3 regions of the Blautia marasmi genome follow, and region 3 is predicted to be linked to each of the others. Evidence: riboswitches for the same ligand, from Rfam matches in the RefSeq annotation. Region 3 holds a riboswitch; each other region holds the start of a gene.
The links. Region 3 has a riboswitch for cobalamin ahead of C6P39_RS25075 (energy-coupling factor ABC transporter permease). Riboswitches for the same ligand answer to the same signal wherever they lie in the genome.

Region 1 (10,545 bases), 3.7 Mb from region 3:
AACAGAGAAAGTATGGATACAAATATCAGGATCGCCACACCGGCAACAAAACCGCCGATACTCCATCCACGGATGGTATCCGTTACAGAGATCTTAAAGAACCGGCTGATCGCCCAGAATCCGGAGTCGTTCGGCAGTGAAAGGCCGATACCGCCTGCACAGATAGCGATCGCACACAGGATCGGGGATACACCGCCGGATGCAATTGTGCTGGACATAATGGCTGCTGTTGTCATAAGAGCAACGGTTGTGGAACCCTGTGCACAGCGGATGATCTGTGCGATCAGGAAACACAGTACCAGGATCGGGATGCTGAACTGTGACAGAGAACCTGCAACATAATCAGCAATACCGGTAGCCTGCAGAACTTTACCGAAAGCTCCGCCTGCACCTGTGATCAGCAGGATCAAACCTACCTGGTCAGCAGCTTCTGTCATAATGTCTGTAGCTGTCTTTGTTATGTATTTTCTGGAGATGACTGCGGCGTAGATAACACCTGCCATCATAGCAAAGTTTTTGTTTCCGATAAATGTGACAAACGGAACGATCGCTGCATCTTTGCCAACTGCCAGCGGAACAAAGCTTCCCAGCAGAATCAGGACGATCGGAACCAGGAGGATAGAAAGTGCTTTTCCTGCGCTCATTTTTGCGCGTTCCTTTCCTTTTCCTTTGCCGCTCTTGGACATTTCTGCCTCTTCCTCATCTAAATCTTCAAAGGTGTAGAAGTGGTTGTTCTTCTGATCCTGTTTGTTCAGAATAGAACCATAAAAGATACCGCCCACGATCATTCCCACAAAAGCGGAGATCAATGCATAGAAGAAGAAAATACCAATCTCAATATTCAGCTCTTCAGCAACTGCCAGAGGCGGTGCTGTGGGGAGCACTAATGCGAAGGTACAAGTGGTAGCAACAGAGATCGCACAGGCAAACGTTACCATGGAAATCTTTGTTTTCTTGGAAAGTACACGGAGCATGGGGGCAAACATGATGTAAACCACATCGCCGAACACCGGAATACCTGTGATAAAACCTGAAAGCGCAACAGCGATGGGGGATTTCTTCTCGCCGAACGCACCTAAGATCTTATTGGAAATTGACTCGATTCCGCCGGACTCAAACATGAACTTACCCAGCATTACACCAAGACCTGTTACCATACCGATACCGCCCAGTGTACCACCGAAACCGTCTGTAACGGTCTGTGCCACATCAGCCAGCGGCATATTTACCAGCACACCTGTGCCAAATGCAGTAAGCAATAATGCCACAAAAGCATTCAGCTTAAATTTAATGATCAACAACAATAAAACGGCGATCGCCAGAATAAAAATACCTATCAGCAATGGCCCTGTTACCATTTCTCCTGAAAACATATACGTTTTCCTCCTTTTTCCCTTTTCCTGTTATCCCTGTCACTTCTTTTACAAGTAATAACACGTATGACCTCTCATCCATTCCATAAATCGACTATAACAAATCAGACGTCACACGTCAAGAGCAAATATAAATTATGTGAGATTATTATAAATTTTAAATAAACTTTTTGTGCATATTTTATACACACCCGCGCTTTATTGCTGTGCTAGCAGAAATACTCCGGGTATTTTTCAAGTATTTCCTGAAAATGTCTCCGGTAGGTGCCCAGGTGCCTGTCATAAAAGTCTTTCAGATCAAAATCCACGGAGAGGCCCAGCAGCAGCATATGATATATATCTTTGTGTTCCTGATGTATGGCTGCAAGGTCCGTCTTATTCATGATCGCGTCCAGATAGCGCACTCTGTCATAGTGGGAGCTGACTTTTTTCATGGCATACCAGGTCTTCTGCTTCCCTGCCATTTCATAGATCAGATGATGAAATTCATCATCAAGTTTAAAGAACGGGTCTATTTTCTCCTCATTCTCCAGGGCTGCCTTTTGTCTGTTCAGGTTCTCCTTCAGGACCATCATTCCCTCCTCCCGGAGATTACCCGCGATCTGGCGGATGATCTCCGGTTCTATCACAGACCTGAGAAAATACCCTTCCTTCAATATATCTATATGTATCATGGATACCCTGGAGCCGCTTTGAGGGAAAACGTCCACAAGAGATTCTTCCTTTAACATAATGATGGCTTCATGGATAGGTGTTCTGCTGATCCCCAGCAGTTCTGTCAGTTCCCCTTCATTTAATGTGGTCCCGGGCATGAGCTGCAGTGTCATAATATTACTTCGCAGCAGCCTGTAGGCATATTCCCGGTTGTTTTCCTTTGCTCTTTTTTCTGATATTTTCATCATCTCGGTCCCCCTGTTATCTGTCCTCTGTTTACTGAAGCGTAACACACCGCAAACATCTCGTCAACTTCTGCAGGCCGCAGGACAGAGGACGTCATACGTTTTGTGAATTCTATACAGAAATTCCATTTATATGTTGGCACTTTTTCATATTGTACTTTGCTTCTGCATTTGTTATAGTTATGCCAAGACAACTGATATATCAATTTATTCCATTCATCCATTCCATCTCGGCCGGTTTTCTTAAACATCATGAAAACAGCAGCCGTCAATTAATATATCAGTTACGCCGCAAGAAACGGGGCGTGTTCTCTATCAACTTTTTATTTTCCAAACAAAAGGAGTGTTCTAATCAAATGAAAGCTATAAAAGTAATCGAACCATTTAAGGTTGAAATCGTCGATGTTCCAAAACCTGAGATCAAAAATAAAGATGATGTGATCGTTCGCATTACGTCCGGCGGTATCTGCGGCTCTGACATCGGTATATATAACGGCACCAACTCACTGGCAACTTACCCACGGCTGATCGGACATGAGTTCGGCGGTATTGTAACAGAGGTGGGCCAGGATGTAACTGCCGTAAAAGTAGGCGACAAGGTTGCCGTTGACCCGGTTGTAAGCTGCGGACACTGCTATGCCTGCAAGATCGGACGCCACAACGTATGCTCTACTTTGGAAGTTATGGGTGTTCACAGAGACGGCGGATTTGCAGAGTTCGTATGTGCTCCCGAATCCAATATCCACAAATTTCACAAGGATTTTGACGAATCTTTCCTTGGTCTGGTTGAGCCATTCACCATCGGTGTGGAGATCAACAGAAGAGGGCAGATCACAAAAGGGGATAAAGTTCTCATCATGGGTTCCGGTCCTATCGGTATTGCGGCCATGCAGGTTGCCAAGAGAAACGGCGCTGAAGTCATCATGACAGACCTGGTAAAGGAACGTCTGGACAAAGCCCTTTCCATGGGTGCAGATGAAGTGGTCCTGGTATCAGAGGAGAATCTGGAGGAGCGCCTCCTGAAGTTTACAGACGGTGAAGGTATCCCGGTCATTGTGGATACGGTCTGCATCCCTTCTTCTTTTGAGCAGAGTGTACAGCTGGCCTGCCCGGCAGGACGTATCGTGGTCCTGGGACTGAAAAACGTACCTTCCCAGATCACAATGGCTGACATCACCAAAAAGGAACTGACCATAGCCGGCTCCCGCCTGAACAACAACTGTTTCGATGAAGTCATCGCAGGCTTTGAGGACGGCACCCTGCATCCGGAACAGCTCATGACAAAATCCTATAATTACAAAGATGTTATGGAAGCCCTGACTATGATCACAGAGCATCCCCAGGATGTGCTTAAGCTGGTTCTGAAATTTGAAGACTAGTACTGGACTAATCCCTTTGATGGAAAACAGGAGGAATCTATGAACGAGATATACCTGACAAACGAAACTTCCGGCATCTCTCCAGCTGAAGTGGAGAAATGCATGGATGAACTGCTGGCCCAGTATCCCGGACTGAAAAAAGTCCTGATCATACCGCCGGACTTCACCCGCTGCTACTCCTACGCCGGGGAACTGACCCAGGTCCTCTATAAAAAACTCTCCCCCACCGCCACTGTACATGTAATGCCCGCCCTGGGCACCCACATGGCTATGGACGGGGAGGAAAAAGAAAAGATGTTCGGCAATGTCGTGCCGGAGGAAGCATTTTTAGTGCATCACTGGCAGACAGACACCGTTTCTATCGGAAAAGTGCCACAGGAAGTCATTGAGGAAATATCCGGCGGTCTGTATTCCACGGATATTGAAGTGGAAGTCAATGAAAAGCTCATAAACGGCGGGTACGACTTGATCCTCTCCATCGGTCAGGTGGTGCCACACGAGGTTGTGGGCATGGCAAACTACAGCAAAAACATTTTTGTAGGTGTAGGCGGACGCCAGATGATCAATAAATCCCACATGCTCAGTGCCATATGCGGCATGGAAAAAGCCCTGGGTGTTGCGGACTCCCCCGCGCGGAAAGTCTTTGACTACGCCCAGCAGCATTTCCTGGACGGAAAACTTCCCCTGGTATATATCCAGACTGTCACCACTTTAAAGGATGAGGAAATCTGCCTGAACGGACTTTACACCGGACCTTCCAGAAAACCCTTTGAGCTTGCAGTGGAGCTTTCCGGCAAACTGAACATCTGCCATGTGGAGCGCAGGGCAAAAAAACTTGTTACTTATCTGGACCCATATGAGCTGAAGACAACGTGGGTGGGGAACAAAGGTATCTACCGGACAAGAATGGCTGTGGCTGACGGCGGAGATTTGATCATCCTGGCTCCCGGCGTCAAAGCCTTCGGTGAAAATGAAGAGATGGACAACATGACCAGGACTTACGGTTATAAGGGACGTGACTATGTACTGAAGCTGTTCAATGAAGGGGCCTTTGAGAACAGGATCATGGCTGCCGCCCATCTGATCCAGGGCTCTTCTGACGGACGGTTCAACATCACTTACTGTACAAAGCCGGAGAATCTTTCAAAAGAAGAGATTGAAAGCGTTGGCTATCAGTGGATGGATTATGAGGACGCTGCGTCCCTGTACGATCCGGATACTCTTCATGACGGATGGAACACTCTGGAGAACGGGGAAGAAATCTATTTTGTAAAAACCCCTGCCTTAGGACTTTGGAAAGTGGATTGATACTGACAGCAGAAGGCGCCGTTTCCCATGAAACGGCGCCTTCTGCTGTAAAGTTCCTTTTAAAACCATATGGCTCTTACGATCATCCATAGGAGCAACAGCCATATCATAACGATAGGGATTGCAAAATACCAGCGCTTCGGCTTTCCGTCCTTCCACATTTCTGCGGACCGGGTACAGCTCCGCTGCCATACCTCCTTCGGTATCAGTTTAACGGTTAATACTATCATTGCAGGCAGCAAGATCACATCATCCAAATATCCAAGAACCGGTATGAAGTCCGGTATAAGATCAATTGGAGAGAGGGCATAACCCAAAGTGATACCAGCCGCCAGTTTTGCTAAAACAGGTGTCTCTTTATCTTTCAATGCTAAAAAGACTGCCGGTATATCAGACTTTAATTTTTTTGCCCTTTCTTTTAAGTCCATAGGCTTCTGCCTCCGTTATATACAATCTCATGACCTTATCCGGATTTCTTTTGGTTCCCCAATTCACTTTTTATCATAGAGGTAGATACTGAAAAAGGAAACGATATCTCCATTCCACTGCATATCCATGTTACAGTGCTTTGCCATTTTAGCTGCGTCTATGCAGTAGGCGGACAGGCAGGAAAATCTTTTCTGCTCCTGGACGCATGGCTCTCCTGCCGGCATCTTACATTCCTCACACATATTGCACGGTCCGCACATAACATACATGCCGTTATCATCCAGGCCGTTCTTTCTCAGCGCTTCCACAGTACGGAGCGTCATCCTGGTATGTATTTTTTTAATTTGTTTTGTCTCAGCATCATCAAATATATTATTTACCGGTGTTCTGGACTGGAAAACCACTGCTTTTTTATACTGCATGACCCGGTTCTCCATTTCCTCGGGAGTTCCGCAGTAGGGAGGACATCCATAATTATTTCCATAGTTCCCACAGTCATTCTGCTCACAAAACATACGAAATTCATGTTCAAATTCCAAATCCTCTGTACTCATCACGGCTGCTTTTGCAAACCCCGCTTCCTCAGCTGCTGCAATCATATCCTCTTCCCGCATATTACTGATTCTCCCTTCTATAACCCTTTTGTCTGCCGGGCTCCTGCTAAAGAGCGCGGACATTTTCACTCCCCGTGCAGAGACTCGGCCATCTACGGCTCCCCCTGCATCTCCGCGGGGATCTTTTCTGATGCAAAAATAAAGCTGCTGTCAGACAGATATCCTACAGCAGCTTCACACACTATTTTTTTACCTGCAGGAGGCCCGTGGGCGAATTTGTTAGACCAAGCTCTATACATTTGGGGTGCGGAGGAATATATAGAAACAAATTCGTCTCCACTGACCCTCCTGCTTTTTTGGATGCATAAATTCCTCACACAGGTTCCTGTTTCGTTCACGTTCTAAGCAGGCATTCCATATCAAATGTCATAATGGATGGAAAACTTTCGTCGGAAGTTTCAACCTTTTACTTATCCAAGCAGGTTTCCTGACTCACAGATCTGCACTTAACGCTCCTTCTCATATAATCTCTTATACAATGGATCTTTGCGCTTCGCTCCCTGTTCACAGTGACCGGATCGTCCAGGACTTACACCTGATTCCCTTTTCACCAGGATTCTTTAAAAGAGGGCAAAACATAACCCTGGTGCACTTGGTAAGCTGATATGGAATTTATACACACATATACATTAGCATACTGCTGACTGAATGTCAACCATTTCTCTTTAAATCGCACGTTTTCAGCGTTTTTCTTTGTTTTACTGCATTTTCATCTAGTACAGCATTGCGTAAGTTTCGGTGATAGAGTGCCTGATATTTTCGTCAGTGCAAGGCGCCGAAGCGACGGCGTAGCGGTTCCTACGACTAGCTTCGGCAACGCGGCACTGGCGTAAATAGCGGGTGCTATATCACTGGAACTTATGCAACGCTGTACTAGTTACTTGATACTTTTAATTTCTCAGAATAATATATTCTTCCGTGTCCCTTCCTATACCTTAAAATGCAGCACTTGCTGCTGCATAAGTTATGAAGTGCCCCGAACATGATCTGCTGTTGCTTTAAAACCAGCCGTGCGTTACTCTTTGCCTGGTATGCTGTCCATATCTTTCTGCCATCCTCTGACCGCCTCTGCAATCTCGGGGTAATTATGCTCATCCTCTGGCTGTAAGATTTCCAGGCATTTTTTTCTTCCTCTTTCTGTTTCCTCCCAATCCAAAAGTCCCCAATGCCTCTGTTCCAGCAGACACGCTTCTAAAACAGCCCATAATACGCCGCTGCTGCTTCTTTTCCATTTATGGACTTTCTCAACAGCCTCCTGTTCCTGTATATGATCATCCAGTCTCATGATACGGCTGGTCAGCACATCCTCTGTCAGTCCAAACCTTCCCAGACGCCTAAGCGCGTCATGCTGTACGGAAGCGCCAACGCCGCTCTGCCTGAAGAGAGCCTCTTTCACAGCCCTTTTCACAACCCGTCCAATCAGTTCTCCTGCCTTGCTGTAGCTCCCTGTCTCCGTCAGATGAAGGGAGGCATCCATATCTGATACCAAGATCACACCATCCGTACCGGACCCGGTGGCAATCCCCCATGAGTATCTGCTGGAAATACACAACTCCTGGATTGCCGCCGCCTTTGCCTCTGTACAGGTGATCAATGCCTTTGCAAGTGCTCCGTCTGCCAGGTCAGCATGGATGAACAGCATAATATTGATGGTTCCCAACGTTTTGGATGAAACTTTTTCCCAATATCCCCTCTCCTCACACCATTCAGTGGGATCTCCTGCCCGCGCCCCGTTTACTTCAATACCGCCTGTGACTATGGCTGTTACCGTAAGGCTGCAAAAGCTCTCTGATAGAAAAACTGCATTCCGCATACTTGCCGCAGTCATGATACCGGCAGAGGTGTCCGGATAAAGCCGATGATTTCTTTTGACACATACTGCATGTGGCTCTCATAGGTCCCGCCCTGCAGAGAGATTTCTTTATTTCCTTCCTGCTTACCGTCAAAATTATAGACAGCAGTCAGATCCGTGCGCATCCCGCCGTTATGAGGAGCAGAGCTGAGTACCTTTTTTCTTCCGTTGAACCTGACGGCAATATAGCTTTCACCTTCCAGAAGAGTATCCTTACTTCCGGGCAGCGTCTGTTCTTTCTGGGGTTTATTTATATCCATATTCTTGTACACCTCCGGGTAGTTACAATGGCCTCTACTTCTTTTCTACGCCGTGCACCACCAGTCTGACTGAGGCGTCACTGGTACAGGTTGCCAGGGTGACTATCTTATCAGAAGTCGTCACCGGCACGTCCAGTTTTTCTTCCGATGCTTCAGTGACTGTCTGAAGAAACTGACGGAACGCCTGCGCATTTTCAAATTTGATTTGAAAAGCCATATCCTTCTTCGTTGCATTTGCATCGTGATAGGAAAAAATCTGATACTCCTTCCACCCGTCTTCTGAATAAATCCAGAAGCAGGGATTGTCCTTCACGATTCCCTCGTCACGTATCTTCTTCATGTTTCCGAACATGGAACCATCCCTCATGTTATGGCCGTAAATGAAAGTATTATCATCCTTAAGATCCTTATTGCCATACGCATCCAGAAAAATACTCCCCACTGCGTTTTTGTCCCCTGAGAAGGTGTGCTTGATATAATAGGAATTGTCACTGTCCTGCATAACAGGATAATTGATTCCCAGTACCGGATAATACAGCCATCCCACAGTATCCGGGTTCTCCTTCTGCAATGCCTTTAGATCCACCTGTACATCAGGTACCTCGGCCTCATCACCGGTTTCAGGTACCGGCTTGTCTTCATTTCCATCCATACCAGCTGTCTTCTGCACCTGTTGGTACTCCTCACCTGCCCGCTCATACTGCTTCTGCAGGGATATCATATTAAAAATGCCATACAGGATGATACAGACTGCACCCAGAATGACCACATTTAATATCCTGTTTTTCTTTTTTTGCCTGGCAGTGTCTGTTCTTTCCTCTGCCGCCGTATTTTCCTCCGGTTTTTTCTCTTCTTCTGCCATATCCTACTCCTCGATCAGACCATATTTTGTTTTGATTCTCTCCAGTTTTTCAATCATGGGTTTACTTGCTATCAGGAGAAACAGAACGGTTGCCGCTCCATGTACCATATCCACCGGCAGCCCGGACATGTAAATCGCCAGAAGGTTCCTCTTAGTCAGGGCATAAGACATCATAGTAAGGGACGCGGGGTTCATGATCCCGCCGTATATGAAAAGTGCCGCCCAAAAACCATAGATGCAAAGAGATATCTTCCTTGCCTTGAGCCATCCTTTCTGAAACAAAATACCTGCCAAAAATCCGATAATACCCATGGCAAACATCTGCCACGGCGTCCACGGTCCCTGCCCAAACAGCATATTAGAAGCCAGCATGGAAACTGCCCCTACCAGAAACCCGGACTCCGCACCAAAGCACACGGCGGAAATGATCACCACCGCCATGACGGGCTTAAAACTGGGAACCATGAAAAATGCCGCCCTGCCTGCCACCGCTATTGCCGACAGGACCGCTAAGATCAGCATTTCTCTTGCCTGCGGCTTTCTGCTCTCAAATGTCATAAAAAACGGTATCATGGAATAGACCACGATCACAAGACTCACAACAAGATACTTCCTGTCCTCAAAGAAATATATACCGATCCATATGGTAAGCGGGATCAGCAGTATGATCAAAAGTATAGCAGTCAGGGTTCTTTGCGGCAGCTTTCCCTTGTTTTTGGGAGCTGTCAGCAAATCTGTGTATTCCAGCAAGTTATATCTGGCAGGTTCCTCTTCCCCTGTATCCTCCCAAAAATCCGTATCCACCGCTCCGTCGCTTTTTCCGTCCAGAAAAGCATCCAGAAAACGGTCAAGTTTTTCATCCTGAAGCATCTTGTCTCCCCCCGATACATTCCCTGATTCCGGCAGCCACGTCCTCCACTGTCACAGCTTCAGGGAAAAACTGCCGTGCCATGCGGTTCGCTGCTGTTGTGTAAAAATTGTTCCCCGCAAAAAATTCTTTTGCAGGCTTATCCGTAACCACATTTCCCTCAAAAAACAGACCCACCCGGTCCGCATACCGGGCACAGAACTCTACATCATGAGAAATCAGAAGGATAGTGACCCCATGCTGTGTGAGCTTTTTCAGTATTTCACCTAATTCCTTCTTATAATGATTGTCAATCCCCTTGGTAGGCTCATCCATGAGGAGGATCTTAGGGCGCAGGAGCAGCACTTTTGCAAGGGCCAGCCTCTGCTGCTCCCCTCCGCTCAGGTCATAGGGGTGGCGTTCCAGTAGGTGTTCCAGTTTGGTCAGGGTTACAATCCCTTCTACAGCCTCCCTTTTTTTCATCTCTATGGGAAAAGCATCACTTTTTCTCTCCTTCTCCCCATCCAGCAGTTCATATAGATCGGCACGCACCGTTTTCTTCACAAAAAGGCTCTGCGGATTCTGTGGCATGACACCGAGAAAACCGTGATACAGTTCATTGTCAGTATATTTCTCTATATTTTTTCCTTCCAGCCAGATTTTGCCTCTGTAGGGATACCGTATACGGGCGATCAAATTCATGGTGGTGCTTTTTCCCGTTC
Region 2 (10,545 bases), 3.8 Mb from region 3:
ATCCTTTCCGGCTTCCAGGGTGCCCACTCTCTGATCCACACGGCATATTTTTGCCGGATTTATGGTAATCGCTTTCAGTCCCTCCTCCATGGGAAGTCCTTCCTTCACAGCCAGCCCGGCACACAGGGGGAGATATTGGATCAGTGCCACCGGATGGTCTGTGGTGACTGCAATGAGCACCCCTGCCTCAGCCAGGATCTTATTGGTCTTAAAATTCATGTTCTGTACTTCCAGTTTTGAGCGTGAGGTCAGATCGGTCCCTACGATCACCGGGAATCCCGATGCTTTTACCTCATCCACCACCAAATGTGCCTCTGTACCATGGTCTATCGTTATATCTATATTGAATTCTTTTGCTATACGGATAGCTGTCAGTATATCATCTGCCCGGTGTGCATGTACCTTCATAGGGATCACCCGCTGGAGCACAGGCATCCATGGCTCCTTATCAAAATCTTCCCTGTCCAGCCTGCCCCTCTCTTTATCTTTCCGGTATTGTACGGCTTCCTGCAATGTCCTGCGGAGCAATGCTGCTGCCCCCATTCTGGTAGCCGGACATTTTCCCTGGTCACCGTAAATGGTCTTGGGATTTTCCCCCAATGCCGCCTTCATGGCTGCCGGAAAAAGGACTGTCATATTGTCCACACATCTGCCCTGTGTTTTCATAAACACAAACTGTCCGCCCACTACATTGGCACTGCCCGGTCCGGTCATGACAGAGGTGATACCTGCTTTGATGGCATCATGAAAGGCCGGGTCCATGGCATTTACCGCATCCACAGCACGCAGAGCCGGAGTCACGGGGTCTGTCTGCTCATTGCAGTCATCCCCTATGGCACCCCACTTTTCCTCGGAGATCCCAATGTGGGCGTGAGCCTCGATCAGTCCGGGCATTACCCAGGCGCCGTCTACGTCCAGGACCTCTTCTCCTTTATGTCTTTTATCCAGAGCAGACATGGTTCCCACCTCTGTGATAACTTTTCCCTCTGTCCGTACATATCCGCATTCCACCGGTTTTCCGGTCATTGTCAGTATTTTCCCGTTTATAATAAGCATATTTTGCCTCCTTTGCAGATATCTGATTTTTTTAGTATCCGCAGAGGACGCTTTTCATATTCTTCGGGATAAAAAAAACAGGATGTCTCCATATCCGCCAAAAAAGTGGAAGGTACATCCTGTTTCCGTTTTTTATTTCCTATCTCATCTGCGCGCCTGCTGATACATTTGCCGGCACATGCTCAAGCTTCCTTAAAATAAAGTGCAGCGGTTTATATAATGCCAGGCATATGATCACATTGGCCACACAGTGCACCACGTCAAGGTACATGCCCGATACCCAGTAAGCCATGCCTCCGCCTAAGCCGCCTGACACGAAATACGGCAGGGAACACAAAAGGCCAAATGCCAGCCCATACGCACCGGATATAATGCTCCACACAACCGGAGACTCACTGCGTACAAACATCACGATCAAAGCCAGGATGCTCCAGATGTACAGATAGTTGAACCACCAGATGCCAAAGCCGTAAAAAACACCTTCCAGCAGCGCAAATGCATAAATAATAAAGAAAACCCTTTTCCTGTACACCTGTGTATACAGGATCACCAGCAATGTGACGATTTCAATATTTGGAAGCGCAGCCATACACACCTGACCTGCGAACAATATGGCTGTCAGCATTGCCATAATAACCAGAGACCTTGTTTTCATTGGTACCTCGCATCCTTTCAATCAATAACCTTCGGTTAAGGTCAGTTCAAATGTGTCCCCGTCCTCTATGGGCGTCTGATCTGCCGATGTATTCACCTGTTCCCCGCCTTTTGTAAGACACCACCACTGCTGTTTGGATTCATCTGCTTTCTCGCCGTCCACGGAGGTCATGAAAAGCCCGTACTCTCCTTCTTCCCCTTCCACCAGCTTGTTGTCCTGGATCACAGCTCCTAAATATGCCTCGTCGGTCTTATACTCAAAATCTTTTTCACTGCTGTCCCCATGTACTACTTTTACGGTGATCGTCTTTGCACCCTCTGTACCTTTCGGCATAAAGTTCTTGTAAACCAGGAGCAGAGCTACACATACCAAAACAAGCGCGGCTGCTCCTATGATCACTTTTTTATTGCTGCTTTTCTCCTTCATGTCCTACTCCTTCCTTTGTAAAAACAATTCCCGGTTTCAGGATTTCCGCACCGAAGCGAGTTTCACAATAAAAAACAGGCCGGCTTTCCACTGCTGACCTGTTTCCGAATCTATATATGTGCTTATAGAGAGTCCGGAATGCATGGCTTTGTACGGAAGCTTCATTCCATCCGGCGCAAGGTATCCTGGCTTATAGGAGTTTGCTCCTAATCACAGTGACCACATCGCTCAGGATTCACACCTGATTCCCCTTACGGCAGATTTCGTTATTTTATTTTGCAGCGTCATCTGCGTCCTGACTGCTGTTTGAATTGATTTCATATTAGCACACGAAGGATAGGGTGTCAAATCACATTTGCGCAATGCTGTACTAGTGCCCGTTTCGGCAGCAAGTTTCTTCTGCCGTTCTTTGCCGGCGAACAGATGCCGATTCATATACCCCATAGTATTTACACTTTTCTTTTGTACGCCGGCTCATATTTTACTCTCTTTTTCCTTTTTTAATATTTCGTATCTATCCTTCAGACAATCCCGCGGTTTGATTCTCTTTTTAACACCATACTCATACACTTTTATCCATAAGTCATCATTTTCTATTATATTTATCAGATCAAGAGCACAATAAAGCGTAATCTCCCTATTGAGCATTCTGGTATGCTTGAAATAATAATTTATGCCTTCTTCCGGCTCTCCTAACTGGATTGATATGAGCAGGACCATGCCGCAAAGCTCATTCACTACCTCCTCCAGATAATAGTTCTGATTAGAATGCATCCCTCTCTCCATCAGTTTTTCCGTCTTTCCTTCTATCAGCTTTTTTGCCTCTTCTATGGCCATAAGTTTTACATCGCTTGTCTTTAATCCGCCAAGGAGCACCAGTTCCTGCTCAATATGTAAAGATTCCCTGCTCAATCCTCCGCCAGTTGCATCTAACAGCAATTGCGCAATATTTACCCGGGTATACCCCGACGCAAAGGTCATTTTGACCAGTAATTCAAATAAATTTGACTGCTCCCATCCGATAGAGCGAAAGGGGTCTTCCGTAGAAAATAAATAGTAGTTGCAAGCCGCACATATCAAATGGTATATATCCGACAACAGCTTAACCGCTCTGGGATAATATTCGCTCTCAAAAGGAACCTTTTCCAGTTCTTTAATATAATTTTTAACCATGAAACGCCATTTAGGACGCTGGCTTTTGGCAATAACACGGTTGGGTGCAAAATAATTCTGCGCATAAGCGTTCTCAATAAATCCCTCAATTTGCTGTTCCAGTTCCTCAAAACTTACTGTACTTTCCGTTTTCTTCTTATCAATAGCCCTCCCTTCCAGAATATCAACTATTACAGGGTCAATTTCTTCCTTCTGTCCCTTACGAAGCTGCTTGTAGCATTCAGCAAACGCCTTTTCCAGCCTTTCCTTGTCAGAGGCGCTTAATAACTTCCGTAATTCCTGAATTTTCATAATTGTTCTCCACCTTCTAATGACATAGACTTTATTGTTATTTTTTACAACCACTGCCTGCCAGAAATATTTATGCGCTTGCGCATGAAAGTTTAAAAAACCAGGCCACATGTTATAAATAAAATGATAACACAAGACTGCTCCAATGATAGCTAAATCTAAAAAATAAAAATATTTACGCGCTCTCTTCCTCCGTCAGCATTAAAAACTGCCAACACATACAAAAAGAAGGAAACACTGACATACTAATATGGCATCCATTCCCTATTCCCATCAATCAGCATATACGAAGGTACGGTATGTGGAATTATTTCCATTAATGTTTTTGATAAGCATTACTGGGAAGAGATATTATCTCTGAATATCCCTGCTGTTTTTATCAATACTTTTTATAACCCTTATCATTTTTCCGGAAAAACTGATATTATAACTGTAGAAAGCTGAGGTCCAATTTACAGACTTACAAAGCCTTTTGTAAAAAAGGAAAAACTTCGTTTGGATATGTTGGTGACCGGGAATTTTGTTATTCCACATACCAGGCATGGAGTTCACTGAAAAATGTTTTAGAAGGATACAGACTTGAGCTTGAAAATGATAACTGTATTTTATTCAATCCGATATCGTACTTCGGGATTCTACTGATTTATGATTTATTCTATAAGAATCAGGCAGGAGGAAAAATTGAATTATTTTTTCCCCTGCCCGAAAACCATATTGTTATCCGCAGGACGGTTTCAACTCTCTTTGCCCTCTTTCATGCAAAGATGAACCGAAGCCCTCTTAAACGCCAGCGGCAAAGCCAGGATATTAGGCTTATCCCCCACATATTTCTTCATGGCATCCTCAAGCGCCTCCTCAAATGTGGCCCGGGTCTTCAATCCCATTCCCCTTGCGATTCCAGGTTCCTGCGCCCCCACAATATATATAGCAGAGGTATTCATCTCCGCTATATGGCCGCAGCTCATCATAGAAAACCCATGATAAGGATGAAATGCGCCCGCAAAACGGTATTTTCTTATATACTCCTCATTGGTAGCAAAATACTCACCGTACTTATCCATATCAGGAAGTATATTCATATGATCATGCTGGAACATTTCATAGAGTTCTCGCAGATAGGGCCAGCGCTCATCGTGAAAATAGCCGTTGCAGATGGATGAACATAGGATCACACAGTTGTCGCTCATGACTCTCTTATGACGGATGACCTGCGCTGATAAAGCCTGCATCATCTGGATTGGATTTGTACCCATACCATCCCCGTAATGAAAATCCTGAGGCATGCCAAATACCATCACATCATATTTCTTTTCCGCCCATGGCACATATGTCCTTTTGTCAGCAGTCTGCCAGGAGAGTGGCTGCATTTCTTTTGCATACCCACTGTTGATCTCTATTTGCCGGGATATGGAATCCAAAACAGCATCGCAGCAGAAAAATTTCTTACCCATACATTTTTCCATATGCATTCCGATCTCATCGAACTTTGTTCTCATGAGAGAATGGTTATTGACAGGTGTAAAATCACTTCCGTGCATCACATCAGGGATGTGATGTGACGCAATACTTCTCCAGTGGGTGATTCCTGTAGCACAGTGCTTATATCCCCCGGAATATCCGCCATAAGGGTTTCCCTGGGTGTGCCCGATCAAAATGGGAATGTCAGAATCATAGACGTATTTATTCATAAGAACTCTGTCGCCCCGTTCCGTGCAGCCCAGATCAACCAGATGTTCGTAGTCCTCGCTGTCATGGCTGATGATCTGATGGGAATAGTAAAATTCATGAAAAAGTTCATCTCCCAAAATCTGCCGCATCTCCTTTTTGTTTGTTCTGGGATGCAGGCCATTGGAAAATATCAAAAGAATGTCTTTCTTTTCCACACCGGCCTTATATAATTCTTCAAGAATCAGCTTAACAGACAGTTTTCTGTGTGAAGTGGGCTGGCATCCCCCTTTTACAATATCGGGAATTGTTATGGTAACGGTACTTCCTTTACCGGCCAGCTCTGCAAGCGGCGGCATTCCTATGGGGTTTAAAATAGATTCCCTTGTCTTATTTACCAGTTGGTTCCTGGAAATGCAGGCAGGATCAGAGACCGTTATGCCCGGAATAAAAACATCCGTCCGTTCATCCGGCAGATCAGCCGGCATGGTACCTGTACCATATTCAAAATCAAGTTTCATATCACATCACCTTCCCCCAGATATTTTTCTACGATAGCCGCAAATCCCTCCGGATAAAATCCGATATCACCGCTGAATTTCGTAAGTCCGATAAGGCCCCCGTCTACGCACGGAATATCTGCCAGCATACGGGCATTTTCCTCCTTCAGTCCACCGCCATATATTACCGGACAGCCTCCGGTGCGTAATTTAATAAATTCAGCCACCTTAGTAATGTAATCAGAATCCGGAACAGGCTTCCCGGGTCCTATTGCCCAAAGAGGTTCATAAGCCACGGCAATCCCTGACAGATCCACTTGACACAGCCCCACATCCAGCTGCTGCCCTATAACCTCCTGCCATCTGTCCTGTTCCGCCTCAGTCTCCCCCACGCAATACAAGACAGATAGACCTGCCTTTACCGCACAGGAAATTTCTTCGTTTAAAAGCCTGTTCACAGCTTTCGGGTCCACCACTCCCGCCTCTGCCAGAATCCCGGCCTTGTCCATGCGCTCCTCACAGTGTCCGATCAAAACGTATTCACATCCCATGGCTTTCACGCTTTTAGCTGTCCTGTTAGTTGTAAATGCACCAAAGTTTCCCCCCTTTTCCGTATCCTTCCGGTAAATACCCTGCACCCCTATCTTCCACTTATCCTCTGTCCCTTTGGCCTCCGCTGCCTGAAGAAGATAGGCTTCCGGATAAAAAATTCCGATTTCTGCCTGAGCAGCATATTGATCCATAGTCTCCCGTATCTGCTGGGTCAGACAGCTTCCCCACTTACTGACCGGGGCTAATCCATTAATCCCGTCCATTTCCTTTGGTATATCAAACCGTTTTAAGTTTGCAAATATATACTTCATTTTTTGAATCCCCCCATTCCTTCTATCTCTGTATCATCCCGTGCCCGTAGTCATCTTTCGTGAAAGCTGCATCAGCCCCATGTTTTCTGTTATAATGTCTGTCGGCCACGGCTCGTTTCATATGCTGTGCATTTTTATCTATGCACAGCATATGAACCGCCATTTTGCTTATCTCTTCCAGCACAACGGATTTGTGAACAGCGTCCCACACATCCCCTCCCCATGTAAACGGACCGTGCCCAGGTGTTAGGGCAGCCGGAATATCCTCCGGAGAAATATGGTTCTCTTTAAAGTAGTCCACAATTGTCATCCCTGTATTCCATTCATACCTGTCAAGGATTTCTCTCTCCTCCAGCTCCCTGACGCAGGGAACATCGCCTGCGAAATAGTCTGCATGTGTGGTCCCAAAGCAGACTAACGGGAGTCTGAGCTGTGCCAGAATTGTTGCATAAGTGGAATGTGTATGGACAATGGCATTGACACCGGGGAAATTCTCATAGATGGCTCTGTGGATATCCAGATCCACAGATGGCGTCCAGGATTCCCCCAGTATTTTTCCATCCTTTGTCACAACACTGATATTTTCCTCTGTCAGATTTTCATAAGGCACACCAACAGGTTTTATGATGATAATACCTCTTTCCCTGTCCGCTGCACTCACATTCCCCCAGGAATATTTGACCAGTTTTCGGCGGGGCAGTTCTTTATTTGCCTCCACCACCATCTGTTTCAACTCTTTTAGTTCCATACTGCTCATCCCCCTGTCCGGCATCCTTTGACGTAACAGTTCAGACAAGCTGGACCGTTACGCATCCAGCCATTAAAAATCGCTTCGCGATGGGCTGCATACCTGCTGGCACCACTTTTTCATACGGTCAGCGCAGTAAATGCGCAGACCTGTCTGAACTGTTACCCTTTGACAGCCCTCTGAAATGCCTCATAATTATCCGCTATTGACTTTTCCTTCTGAAACAGTGTAAAATATCCTCCTACCACAACATCACAGCCAGCATCTATACATTTCTTTGCGATCTCATTATCTATGCCGCCGTCAACCTCGATCAAAAGCTTATGTCCCTTTGCCATTGCCCTTAACTCTCCAATCCTGCGGTATGTAAAATCCATAAAATCCTGTCCTGAGAATCCGGGTTCCACTGACATAAGTGTCACTGCATCCAAATAAGGAATCAAATCCCGCAGAACATGGATCGGTGCAGCCGGATTCAATGCAATGGCAGGTTTCATGCCCTGTGCCCTGATTTTTTGGCACAGCCGAAACGGGTTCTTGACCGCCTCATAATGAAAACAATAATATTCCACCCCGGCCTCCGCATATAAATCCACGTATTCCTCGGGTCTGGTGACCATCAGATGTAAATAAAAAGGGCTTTTCCCAACTGCGGTCATCTGTCTAAGGAAATCCGTGCCAAAGGCAAAATTCGGCACAAAATTCCCATCCATAACATCTATATGAAACCAGTCGATTCCCAGCCGGTCCAGAACATCCATGCTTTCCCTCATATGAAAAAGGTCTGCGCACAGTAAAGTCGGCGCAATATGATACATGCTCATTCCTCCTCAAAGTCCATGATAGTTTTCATGTTTATCCCTTTATTCTCCAGTGCCTGCTCCATCATCTCCTGAACCTGTGAAAAACAGTATCTCCTTGATATAAAACCATCCAGATAAACACGGCCTTTCTCTATCAACTCTTTTGCCCTTATAAAATCTTCCTCCCGGTATGTGATACATCCTTTCACCGTAAGTTCATTTCTCTGGATTTTTGCAATGTCTGTTTCTACCAAAACACTGTAATTCCCAACGATCACAATGGTGGTCGTCTTTCCGGCCAGCTCTAAGATCCCGGAAAAAACTGACGGGACGGCTGCGCAGTCAATGATCACATCCGGAAATCCGCCAAAGCATTTCTGTGATGCCTGTTCCAGGGTGAGCCCTGATGTATTGACGCACAACGGGATCCCCGACCGCCTTGCCATTGTGACTTTATCCTGGCTGATATCACAAACTGCAGTTTTCTCTGCGCCTGCCAGCCTGCAGGCCTGAGCCGTAAAATTCCCTATGGTCCCTCCTCCCACAACCAGAACTTTTTTGCCCTGCACTTCCCCCTGATAGGCTGCATGTACCCCTACAGCAAAGGGTTCAATAAAAATAACCTTGTCTAAATCAGCGTCCCTGTCCAGCGGGTATATATATTCCCTGCTGATCACAAAATACTCCGCACCTAGTCCGTCGGACTGTACGCCCAATGAATTAAAATTCATACAGGCATTTTTCCTTCCCCTCTTACAGGAATAACACGTATTGCAGCTCAAAATAGGGCGGATAGTAACCAGACTGCCAGGCTCTATATCACACACGCCCTCCCCTGTCTCTTCCACCACGGCAATCCCCTCGTGGAACGGCACTATGGGAAACTCCATATACCTGTTTTTTCCGGCAAATACTTGGATATCTGTTCCGCACACCCCAATCCTTTTCATCTTGACCAGAACCTGCCCTCTTCCGCATTTGGGTTTTTCAGCCTGTTTGATCACGGCTTTTAGGGGACTTTCAAAAACTATTTTTCTCATGACTTCCCCTCTTTTCTCTTTATTGTCCTTCGTACTGCCTCAATTATATTTTCACCGGTCAGTCCATAATGTTCTGCCAGCTCACCAGGCACACCTGAACAGCCAAACACATCCTGCACGCCAACCGTTTCCACCGGAACCGGATACTGTTTAGAAAGCACTTCGCAGACCGCTCCCCCCAGTCCTCCCAGTACATTATGATCCTCTGCCGTCACTGCACATCCTGTTTTTTTCACGGATTCCAAGAGCAGTTCCGCATCTATCGGTTTGACAGACGCCATATCAATCACTTCCGCACAGATGCCGTCCTCCTGCAGCCTTCCTGCAGCCTCCAGTGCCCTGCTCACCATATCCCCCACAGCTACAATCGTCACGTCCTGTCCATCCCGCACCAGGGTCCCCTTTCCGATTCCGGCTCTGCACACTTTTGCACCGGTATATATCTCCGGGGAATCCAGCCTTCCAAACCGGAGATAAACAGGCCCTTTATATTCTATTGCCTCCTTGACACACCTTTTTGTCTCTGCCGTGTCCGCGGGATAGAGGATAGCCATATTGGGAACTGCCCTCATAAGAGCCAGATCCTCCACGCACTGGTGAGAGCCCCCGTCCGCCCCGATCAGGACCCCGCCGTGTGTGGCTGCAATCTTTACATTCAGATTTGGATATGCGATACTGTTCCTGATCTGGTCATAAGCCCTGCCCGCCGCGAACGCGGCAAATGTGCTTGCAAATACCACTGCTCCGCTGGCCGCGTATCCTGCCGCATATCCCATCATATTGCATTCAGCAATACCCATATCTGTAAACCGGTCCGGATATTGTTTTGCGAAATGCACTGTCTGGGTAGCTTTTGATAAATCGGCGTCAAAAACAAAAAACTCATATTTTTCAGCTAATTCTGCCAGCGCAGCACCATATGCCTCTCTTGTTGAACTCATATGCATTCCTCCCCCAGCTCTTTCATGGCCTGTTTAAATTGTTCTTCATTGATGGCTGCCCCATGCCACCCCGCCTGGTTCTCCATAAACGATATTCCTTTGCCCTTCACCGTTTTTCCTATAATGAAAGCCGGCTTCCCTTTTACCTGCCTGGCATGGTCCAGTGTCTCTATCAGCCCTTTCACATCGTGTCCGTCAGTCTCCTCCACATTCCATCCGAAAGCCTGTAGTTTTTCTTTTACGGGATATACAGACATGACCTGGTCTACTCTTCCGTCAATCTGTAAATTATTGTTATCCAAAAGCACCACAAGATTATCAAGTTTAAAATGTCCAGCACTCATGAATGCCTCCCACACCTGCCCTTCCTGCATTTCCCCGTCT
Region 3 (10,545 bases):
CAAAATCCGCCACCGCAGCTTCCGATTCTTTTACGATATCCCGGTCATATCCCACCATAGAGAGTAGGCGGATGGCATTTCTGGTGGTAACCCTGCCCTTTTTCAGCAGATAGTTAAATTCCACATCATCCTCCTTGACTTCCTCCTCAAAATGATAGTTGGTGTACGCCCCCTCCAGCATATAAGAAAGTTCAATATCATGTGTTGCCGCAAAAGGAAGCACATGAGGCTTTTTCAGGTGCGCCAAAATATTGGAAGAAGCCGCAATCCGCTCTATGGTGTTGGTCCCCCGCAGCACCTCGTCAATGATACACAGAAGGGGTGCCTCATCCCCGGATTCCTCCAGGATCCGCTTCAGAGACTTGATCTCCACAATGTAATAGCTCTCTTTGCTCTCCAGGTCATCCCGCAGTGCCATGGAGGTCTGTATCTTAAAAAACGGCGCAGCATATTCCGTGGCCGTACAAGTATATACGGTCTGGGCAAGAATTGCATTCAGTGCCACATTCTTCAAAAATGTGGATTTACCCGAGGCATTGGAACCGGTCACCAGAATGCCGCCGAACGCGTCAATACTGTTTGCCACAGGTTCATGGATCAGCGGATGATAAAGATTCTCCACCTTCATCCGCACATCGCTCCCCTTTTTATATGCCGTAAACTCCGGTACACAGTAATAAGGCATGGCCTCCCTGAACGATGCAATGGAAATGCAGGCATCCAGGAGTCCGAATATTTCCAGCATCTCCTCCGCTTCCGCCTTATGCTCCTTCATGGCCTTCATCATGGAGTTAAATTTGATCAGATCAATATGCGTCATCATCCTGATATAATCCAGGATGAAGGACTCCGGACCGCTGGCAAATCCGTCCCGGTCCAGAACCAGATTTGCTCCGTTTTTAAAGCTGGAAAACCCTTTTTCACAGGTATTCAGACGTTCTGTATAACCATGAAGTGCCTCTATCTTCAGCTTGTTCAGGTCACCTGCACTGTTTATGAGCTGCATCATACATTTAAACCCGGTCAGATAAACATGGATGACCTCTTTATCTTTCAGATACGTGCCCATATTGATACAGGTCACAAGCAGAAATACAAAGATGCCATACCTGGGAACCGCTATAAAAGCACCAATGGACAGCAGAAAAGCCAGACACATAAGAATCTGCTTCCACGGCTTCCCGGCATCATACTCTTTTGTCACGTGGATGGCCTGATAGACGGACGCTGTGGGCGGCTTTTTGATATGTGTGAGTATTTCCTGGACCTTCTGCCGTTCCTCTTCATGGTCCTGGAAGAATGTATACAGCCGCTCTCTCTCCACCAGCTTATCCTCACCAAATTCGGGAGTACGCAGAAGATAATACAGATAATCCTCACCCGGGGAGGATACGGTCTGGTTCATGAGCATGAACACTCTGTCCATGTCCAGATCATTCCAGGTAATGTCATCAATGAAAAAACATCCGTCTTTTCGCTCCCGAAAATACTCTGCCGTCTGTTCCAGCTTATCCCAGGTATACTCCCGGTCCGGGATCTGCCCCCAGCTTTTTTTGATCTTCTGAAGAAATTCTCTTCGTTTTCTCTTGTTTTCCTGAAACATGGTCACAAATACGACTGCCATAAAAATGACAATCAATCCTGTCCACAAAGTGGTCTCACTCATAGCTGTCCTCCGTTTTCCTTTCACCGGTTATGCGCAGAAATATTCCTTGATCAGCTTCAACGCTGCTTCAATATCCTCTTCTGTATGGGCATCTGACAGGAACATGGCCTCAAACTGGGAAGGTGCCAGATGTACACCGTGGTTCAGCATATATTTAAAATATGCGGCAAAAGCATCTGTATCTGAAGTTTTGGCAGATGCATAGTCCGTCACCTTTTCTTTTGTAAAGAAAATACATCCAAGAGACGCCACACGATTCACCTGATAAGGGATATTATTCTCCACGAAAATCCTGCGGATCCCCTCGAACATCCTCTCCCCTTTCTGGTACAGCCTTGTATAAATCTCCGGATCCTCAAACAGGATTTTAAGCTGTGCCAGGCCTGCCGCCATGGCAATGGGATTTCCGCTGAGTGTTCCCGCCTGGTATACGGGACCTGCCGGGGAGATTTTTTCCATGATTTCTTTTCTGCCGCCATAGGCGCCCACAGGCATTCCTGCACCGATGATCTTTCCATAGGTGACAAGGTCCGGTGTCACGCCGTAAAATCCTGCGGCACCGTCAAATTTCAACCGGAAACCGGTGATGACCTCGTCAAAGATCAGCACTGCCCCGTACTTATCACACAGCATCCGGAGTCCCTCTAAAAATCCGTCGGCAGGTGGGACCACACCCATGTTGGCACCCACTGGCTCCACGATCACAGCAGCCACCTGGCCTCTGCTCTCTTCCAGAAGTTCTCCCACACTCCCCAGATCATTATACACAGCGATCATGGTATCCTGGGTGCAGCCCTTTGGCACACCGGCACTGTCCGGCACGCCGCTGGTCATGACACCGCTTCCCGCGCTCACCAGCATGGCGTCTGTATGACCGTGATAGCATCCTGCAAACTTAATGATCTTATCCCTGCCGGTAAAACCTCTGGCAGCCCGGAGGGCACTCATCACGGCCTCTGTGCCGGAGTTTACCATACGGATCATCTCCACATGGGGGATCCTTTCACAGATGAATTCGGCCATCTCCACCTCTTTTGCCGTGGCACAGCCAAAGCTTAATCCGTTTTCACTTGCCTTGATCACAGCTTCACGGATGGCAGGATGATTGTGGCCTAAGATCATAGGTCCCCAGGAGCCAATGTAATCTGTATAGGAATTGCCGTCCACATCAAATATTTTACTTCCCACAGCCCCCTGTATAAAACGCGGGGTCTCCCCGATGGCGCCGTAAGCTCTCACTGGGCTGTTCACGCCTCCGGGGATCCGTTTTACGGCGCGCGCAAATAATTCCTCTGATCTTGTCATTATCCGATTCTCCCTTCATCCATAAATCCGGCCAGTTCTTTTGCAAAATAAGTCAGGTAAATATCTGCTCCGGCCCGGTAAGTGCTCACTGCCATCTCACAGATGATCTTTGCCTCATCAATATATCCAAGCTTTGCGCCTGCCTTCACCATAGCATACTCTCCGCTGACAGAATAGGCCGCTACCGGCAGATTGATGCTGTTCTTTACCTCATGGATCACATCCAGGTAGGAAAGGGCTGGTTTTACCATGATAATGTCCGCACCTTCCTGCACATCCAGAAGCGCCTCCTTCAGACCTTCCCTTTTATTGTGGAAATCCATCTGATAGCTCTTTCTGTCCCCAAAAGAAGGGGCAGAACCCGCGGCTTCCCGGAAGGGGCCGTAAAATGCAGAGGCATATTTTACAGCATAGGACATGATTGGGATATCCTTATGCTGGTTGGCATCCAGGACTTCACGGATGGCCCGGACTCTGCCGTCCATCATATCTGAAGGGGCAACCATATCAGCCCCCGCTTCCACATGGGAGAGGGCTGTCTTTGCCAGCAGTTTAAGGGTTTCATCATTCTCCACATCATGGCCGCACAGTACGCCGCAGTGTCCGTGGGATGTATACTCACACATGCACACATCCGTGAGCAGATACATTTCCGGGAACTGTTTTCTGGCCTCCCGAAGCGCCCTCTGCACAATACCATTCTCTGCGTATGCCTGGCTTCCCACCTCGTCCTTCTCATCCGGGATACCAAAGAACATGACTTTATCCACTCCTGCCTTCATAAGCCCTTCCAGGGCGTAAGGCAGTCTGTCTATGCTGTATCGGAACTGTCCTTCCATGGAGGGGATTTCCTCCTCCATATTCTCTCCCTCGCGGACAAAAATGGGGTAAATCAGGGAACTCTTATCCATCCTGGTTTCCCGCACCATTCTGCGCAGGGTATCGTTTTTCCGAAGCCTTCTCGGTCTGACTGTCATTTCCATGCTGCTACACTCCTTTTATCCTCTCTTATCGTAATTTTCAATTATTCGTATATTCGTAACACACCAGACAGGTCTGGGGATTCATTTGTCCCGTGTTTTCACAGTTACCTGCTGTTTTTCAAGTTTACAACCAAATCCACCACACTGTCAATGGTGGCCTGTTTTGCCATAAATGTCTTCATTCCGTATGCGTCCGCAGCAGCTTTCGTCTGCTTTCCAATGCAGGCAGCCGTCACTTTTGTATAATCAAGGCCTTCTACTGCCTCCGCAAATCCTTTTACGGTAGACGCACTTGTAAAGACAGCGCAGTTGATCTCTCCGCTCTCAAAAGCCTTTTTCTCATCGATCATTTCCTGTTTTTCATAAAAGGTGTCATAGGTCGGCACATCACAGATCAAAAGCCCGGGCTTTTTCTCCAGCTCCTGGATGATCTCTTTTCCTCCGATCTTTGCTCTCGGAAGAAGGATCTTTTCCTTACCGCTGCAGACTTCACACAGCGCTCTTCCCAGGGATTCCCCGTCAAACACCTCAGGCATCAGATCCACAAACAAGCCTCTCTCTTCCAGTGCTTTTTTCGTACCTTTTCCAATGGCAGCGATCTTTGCTCCGCCCAGTTTTCTCACGTCTGTCCCCGCCTTTTTCATCTCCTCAAAGAATACATTCACACCGATGGGGCTTGTAAATGCCAGCCAGTCATAGCTGTCAAGCTGTCCGAATGCGCTGAAAAGCGCGCTCTGGTCTTTAAGCGGAGCTGTTTTGATAGCGGGAAGCTCCAGCACTTCCGCTCCCATCAGGCGCAGCTTTTTGGACATAGTGGAAACCGTCTCTCTGGGCCTTGTGACCAGCACTTTATATCCTGCCAGGGGCAGCTTCTCATACCATCCGAAGGTATCAGCAAGAGAACAAACCCGGCCAACCACGATGATAGCCGGCGTCTCGATCCCCTGACGTTTTACCTCCTCCTCCAGAGTGGAAACGGTAGCCACGATCCGCTTCTGTCCTGCCGTGGTTCCTTTCTGCAGTATGGCAGCCGGCATCTCACCCGGCATACCTGCCCGCAGCAGGGAATTGCAGATATCAGCAAGCGCCGTGACACCCATGAGGAACACCAGTGTCCCCTTTGTGCGCACCAGCGCTTCAAAATCAATGTCATAGGCCTCCCCCTGCTTTTTATGTCCTGTGATAATATGCAGGGAGGAACAGAAATCCCTGTGTGTCACCGGAATACCGTTATACGCAGGAACAGCCAAAGGGGAGGTGACTCCGGGCACCACTTCATAGGGGATTCCCTCTTTTGTGAGAAGCTCCAGCTCCTCTCCGCCTCTTCCGAAGAGAAAAGGGTCCCCGCCCTTTAACCGGACTACCCTATATCCCTTTTTTGCCTCTTCCACAAGTACCTGGTTAATCTGCTCCTGAGGCATAATATGGTGAGACGCACGTTTTCCCACATTGATCAGGCGCACACCGGCCGGAATCTGGGAGAGGACCCCCTGTCCCACAAGGCTGTCATACACAACCACCTGGGCATTTTTCAAAGTTTCCATGCCTTTCAGGGTAAAAAGTCCAATATCTCCCGGGCCTGCACCCACAAGCCAGACCTTTCCCTTACAGCATGCACGGTCTGTCTCCTGTCCAACTGCTGTCATAGATGCCGCTCTGCACTCCTCTCTCAGTTTTTTAGCAAGACGAACGCCCAGTTCCTCCGCCTCAGCCCTAGTCCCTTCCAGGCTGCCCTTTTTATATGCGCCGGTCTCCTCCTCATAGTAGAGGCCGGTAAGCTCGATCCTGTCACGGTCCACCACCGCATGAGCCGCAACCGGTGAGGAACATCCCCCGTCCAAAAATCTTACAAAAGAGCGCTCCGCCAAGGCCGCACAGGTACTGTCCGCATCCCCGTAGCCATCCAGGTAAGAATAATCTCTCCCTTTTCTGCCCTGTACGGTCAGAATCCCCTGTCCTGCCGCGGGCAGCATCTCCTCCGGCTCAAAATATCTGGATATCCTGTGGGTCAGCCCCAGCCTTTTAAGCCCTGCCGCAGCCAGAACCAGAGCACTGTATTCTCCGCTGTCAAGCTTTCCAAGTCTTGTCTGTACATTCCCTCTGACACTTTTACACTCCATGTCAGGGAACAATTCACCAAGCTGCAGGGTACGCCTGAGACTGGAACAGCCGATGGGCTTTGTCTTATCCAGTTCTGTCACTCCCTCGGGAAGTACCAGCGCGTCCCTTGGGTCCTCCCTTTTTGAGAAAGCCAGAAGAGGCAGTTCCTCCGGGACTTCCATGGGCATATCCTTCAGACTGTGTACGGAAAGCTGGCTTCTTCCGTCCAAAAGCGCCCGGTCCAGCTCTTTTACAAACAGGCCCTTCCCCCCCACTTTGTCAAGGGTTCTGTCCAGGATAATATCCCCTGTTGTCTTCATAGTGAGAAGCTCGGCCTTCAGTCCTTTATTGTTCTTCTCTATGTAGTCTCTCACCATCTCACTCTGTATTACGGCAAGCCGGCTCTCCCGGCTCCCGATCACTACTGTTTCGCTGCTCATTTCCTACCTCCCGGCATCTTTAAAAATTCTTCCACCTTTTCCCGCATCTGCCTTGTCTTCTTATGATCTTTTCCCGCTGCGTTGAACCCAATGACCACACCATCGTGGTTAATGATTCCAGGAAAATGAAAATCACATTTGTTTTGGTCACTGGCTGTGTTCACCAGTATGCCCAGACATTTGCAGGCACTGTAGATATCTTCATTTACCTTCCTGTCATCCGTGGCCGCCAATGCCAGATCCGCATCATATAAATCTTCCCGTTCGTATCTTTTCTGTTTCCAGACCAGCTCACCGCTTTTTGCAAGCTCCCGGATTTCCGGCTGTACATCGGGGGCGATCACTATCAGTTCCCCCACAAAGCCAAGAAGGCTTTTGATCCTTCTGGAAGCTATGTTTCCTCCGCCTATGACCACAGCTTTTTTCTCAGTCAGGTCTGTGTACAGCGGAAACAGTTTTTTCTCAGTCTTCATAAACCTTCTCCAATCCGGCCACACACTCCATGAACAGATCCTGCTCCAAAGAATCCCTCAGCCCGAAGATCATCTTGCCTACCACCTTCCCCGCAGCCGTGTCTATAGCCTTCAGAAGCCTTTCTCTGTCACTGTCCTCCATAGGGGTCTTTTTCAGGATCTTTAAGATCCGCGCATTCAAATCCTCCACAGCTTCCGTCTTGATATCCTGGATTCTCGGAAATACATCACGGCCGGAAAACCAGTCATAAAACTCTGACATCTGTTCCTTCAAAATAGCCCCTGCCTTCTGCATACTGGCCTGAAGCCTTGGGGATGCAGCGTCGATCTTAAAGCTGTCAATATCATAGAGGGTCACATTCTGAAGCTCTCCCACCTCCGGGTCAATGTCTCTCGGCACAGCCAGATCGATCAGGATCACATGATGGGGAACCTCCGCATTTTCAAAAAGTTCTTTTGTTATGGTGCAGTTCGGGCTGGCCGTAGCTGACACCACCAGATCACACTTGGGCAGCAGTTCCATCCTGTCCCCATAATTGATACGCTCACATCCCTGGGGAATGGTCACCATACCGCTTCGGTACTGGCGGACCGTCACCGTCACATCCGCGCCTGCCTCTTTCAGGGCCAGAGCCGTCACTTTTCCCATCTCTCCGTTTCCGATGACCATACAGGTCTTGCCCTGGATGGAAAATCCCTGGTTTTCCAGCCTGTCAATTGCCTGGTGGATGACAGAGGTATTGGCTCTTGAAAACGCCACTTCTGTTTTCACTTTCTTGGCTGCCGTCACTGCCATCCTGAAAAGCACTTCCAGCACACCGTCCGTACAGTAGGCATCCCTGGATAGTGTCAGCGCATCCTTCACCTGGGTGATGATCTGATCCTCCGCCAGGATCTGAGATTTTAAACCGCTGGTCAGATAGAACAGATGCTCCACTGCCTCACTGCCTTCTCTTGTGATGAAAAACTCCCGGTGCTCCTCCTCGCAAACTTCTTTTTCCCTGCACAGAAAACTGTAAAGGGAACCCTCCCAGTCATCCTGCACGCTGGCCCAGATCTCCATCCGGTTGCAGGTAGACAAAATAATACACCCTAAGATATCCTTGTCCTCTTTCAGCCGCTCCATAGCGCTCACCGCATTTTTTCTGGTGAAAGAAAATCTGGCCCTGATATCCACGGATGCTCTGCTGTGGTCAATTCCAATCATGGAAATACTCATAGTTCCTACACTCCATATCTTTCGTTTCCGTTTTTTAGATGCTTAGAAAACCAGGACATTGCACTGTTTTATACACACCTTTTGTTTTCTCATATTAGCACAGAATGTTACCTGGTGCAACATCTTGATTTTTTGTCGAATTCAATTGACAAAAAACTTCCGGGGCGATACAATAATCACAGAATTGAGTGTGCACAGGTGTCCGCTACGTCGGAATAATAGGAAAGTTGAGTTAAAAGCTCACACGGTCGCGCCGCTGTGAGGGAAGAGTCACATTTTATGATGTCACTGGGAAACTGGGAAGGCAAAATGTGGTGATGACGCCCGAGTCAGAAGACCTGCCTGTCACAAGCGATTTACACAATGGTTACGAACGATGGCCTTGTGTAAGAACAGGCGGTATGGGCGCTTATTAAAATAAGGTCTGCTGTCCGCATTTGTTCTTCTGATGGCCTGTCGGTGTTTTTACCGCCAGGTTTTTTTATACCCATTTGGGCATTATATTACTCAATCAGAAGGAGGAAAAGACAAAATGAGTAAGCAACAAAAAAGAATTATTGTATTGGCCAGCATGTTCGCACTGACCTTTGGTATTGTGCCGAATGTAAGTGCCATGCACATCATGGAAGGTTATCTTCCCGGAGGGTTCTGCATCGCATGGGGTGTAATCTGCGTCCCGTTTTTGATCGCAGGTTTTATGTCCATCAAGAAAACCCTGAATGAACACAGAAACCTGATCACCCTGCTGGCTATGTCAGGAGCCTTTGTATTCGTGATCTCATCCCTTAAGATCCCGTCTGTGACAGGAAGCTGTTCCCATATGACAGGAACCGGGCTTGGCGCCATCCTTTTCGGCCCCAGCGCAGTTTCCATTCTGGGGATTATTGTGCTCCTCTTCCAGGCTATCCTGCTGGCCCACGGCGGACTTACCACCCTGGGTGCCAATACTTTTTCTATGGCAATCGCAGGACCTTTTGTATCTTACGGAATTTTCTTTATCTGTAAAAAATGCAAGGTGAACCGATATGTTTCTGTTTTCCTTGCAGCGACCCTGGGCGACTTATTTACATACTGTGTAACTGCCGTACAGATGGCACTGGCTCACCATGCAGACACTACCATTATGGGCGCTATGGGAAAATTCCTGCTGGTGTTCGCACCCACACAGTTACCTCTGGCAATTATCGAAGGCGTCATCACAGTTCTTATCATCATGGGTCTTGAGACCTATGCGAAACCGGAACTCCGTACCATCGGTTTTTTAAAGGAGGCAAAGTAATATGAAAAAAACAGTAATTGGATTATTAATTGTGATCATTCTAATTGCGTTCATACCGCTCTTCGCTTTAAAGGACGCAGAATTCGGCGGCTCTGACGATGCCGGCAGCCAGGTGGTGGCGGAAGTGGACTCCGGTTTTCAGCCCATTGCAGAACCGATCCTTGAAAAAATACTTGGCCGCGAGCTTCCCGGTGAAGTGGAAAGCCTTTTGTTCTGTGTGCAGTCTTCCATCGGAGTTGGCATCCTGGCCTTCTTTATGGGACGCTTTGTAGAAAGAAAGAAGCTGGGAAAAGGAGAATGATACTTTGCATCCGGCGAAAGGAGTAACTTATGATAACCATTGATAAGCTTTGTTACAATTCCAAGCTTAGATATGAAAATGCCGGTGAAAAGTTTGCGTTCGCGATGATTACACTTCTTTTCTGTGTGATGAGTCGTTCCATCGTGGTCGCATGCATTGTTTTAGCAGTCACAGGGATTCTCACCGTTTATAAGGGGGGAATCCCTTTTTCCCGCTATATCCACTTTATGACTGTGCCGCTGGCTTTCCTGATCTTGAGCACCATTGCCATTGTTTTGAATTTAAAACACGAGCCCTTGGATCTATTTGCCGTTTCTATAGGCAGTTGGTACCTCACCGGGAGCGTAGACGCGCTATTTTATGCCCTGCAGTTGATTCTGACAGCCCTGTCCGCAGTCTCCTGCCTGTATTTTCTGTCCATGACGACCCCCATGCCGGACATTCTGAATGTGCTGGGAAAGCTGCACTGCCCCAAACTGATGATTGAGCTGATGCTGCTTATTTACCGTTTTATTTTCGTGCTGCTGGATACTGCCTATTATATTTCCACGTCACAGAACAGCCGCCTGGGAAACAGAAATTACCGGACAAGCTTAAAGTCCTTCGGTGCTCTCGGGTCTGTCCTGATGATCCGGGCGGTAAAGCGTTCCAATGCCCTCTACAGTGCCATGGAGGCACGCTGCTATGACGGCACCATCCATGTTTTGAATGAAACCTATCCTCCCAAGAAAAAAGTGATCGTGTGGATTGTTTTATTTGAAATCATTTTATTTTCCATA

Region 1: it holds a riboswitch for cobalamin, as region 3 does, so the genes downstream of both, C6P39_RS08830 (DUF2284 domain-containing protein) here and C6P39_RS25075 (energy-coupling factor ABC transporter permease) in region 3, are expected to answer to the same signal.
Region 2: it holds a riboswitch for cobalamin, as region 3 does, so the genes downstream of both, C6P39_RS08510 (DUF4430 domain-containing protein) here and C6P39_RS25075 (energy-coupling factor ABC transporter permease) in region 3, are expected to answer to the same signal.

What each region holds. Positions count from the first base shown of each region.
Region 1 is NZ_OIWX01000001.1:1,996,096-2,006,640, forward strand. Features, by position in the region: gene C6P39_RS08805 (GntP family permease) at 1-1,373, opposite strand, end outside; gene C6P39_RS08810 (GntR family transcriptional regulator) at 1,583-2,275, opposite strand; gene C6P39_RS08815 (zinc-binding alcohol dehydrogenase family protein) at 2,629-3,651, shown strand; gene C6P39_RS08820 (lactate racemase domain-containing protein) at 3,691-4,959, shown strand; gene C6P39_RS08825 (YkvA family protein) at 5,019-5,387, opposite strand; gene C6P39_RS08830 (DUF2284 domain-containing protein) at 5,451-6,002, opposite strand; cobalamin riboswitch at 6,417-6,598, opposite strand; gene C6P39_RS08835 (adenosylcobinamide amidohydrolase) at 7,018-7,815, opposite strand; gene C6P39_RS08840 (hypothetical protein) at 7,827-8,114, opposite strand; gene srtB (class B sortase) at 8,149-8,976, opposite strand; gene C6P39_RS08850 (ECF transporter S component) at 8,980-9,846, opposite strand; gene C6P39_RS08855 (ABC transporter ATP-binding protein) at 9,833-10,545, opposite strand, start outside.
Region 2 is NZ_OIWX01000001.1:1,920,610-1,931,154, forward strand. Features, by position in the region: gene C6P39_RS08500 (amidohydrolase) at 1-1,056, opposite strand, end outside; gene C6P39_RS08505 (hypothetical protein) at 1,196-1,711, opposite strand; gene C6P39_RS08510 (DUF4430 domain-containing protein) at 1,733-2,137, opposite strand; cobalamin riboswitch at 2,296-2,438, opposite strand; gene C6P39_RS08515 (hypothetical protein) at 2,612-3,601, opposite strand; gene C6P39_RS08520 (lactate racemase domain-containing protein) at 4,336-5,787, opposite strand; gene C6P39_RS08525 (triose-phosphate isomerase) at 5,784-6,629, opposite strand; gene araD (L-ribulose-5-phosphate 4-epimerase AraD) at 6,652-7,377, opposite strand; gene C6P39_RS08535 (ribulose-phosphate 3-epimerase) at 7,539-8,195, opposite strand; gene C6P39_RS08540 (zinc-dependent alcohol dehydrogenase) at 8,198-9,220, opposite strand; gene C6P39_RS08545 (transketolase family protein) at 9,217-10,161, opposite strand; gene C6P39_RS08550 (transketolase) at 10,158-10,545, opposite strand, start outside.
Region 3 is NZ_OIWX01000001.1:5,678,512-5,689,056, forward strand. Features, by position in the region: gene C6P39_RS25045 (MutS-related protein) at 1-1,666, opposite strand, end outside; gene hemL (glutamate-1-semialdehyde 2,1-aminomutase) at 1,694-2,971, opposite strand; gene hemB (porphobilinogen synthase) at 2,971-3,954, opposite strand; gene cobA (uroporphyrinogen-III C-methyltransferase) at 4,059-5,600, opposite strand; partial or broken gene hemC (hydroxymethylbilane synthase) at 5,631-6,494, opposite strand; gene C6P39_RS25065 (precorrin-2 dehydrogenase/sirohydrochlorin ferrochelatase family protein) at 6,491-6,967, opposite strand; gene hemA (glutamyl-tRNA reductase) at 6,957-8,186, opposite strand; cobalamin riboswitch at 8,366-8,546, shown strand; gene C6P39_RS25075 (energy-coupling factor ABC transporter permease) at 8,719-9,465, shown strand; gene C6P39_RS25080 (energy-coupling factor ABC transporter substrate-binding protein) at 9,467-9,766, shown strand; gene cbiQ (cobalt ECF transporter T component CbiQ) at 9,796-10,545, shown strand, end outside.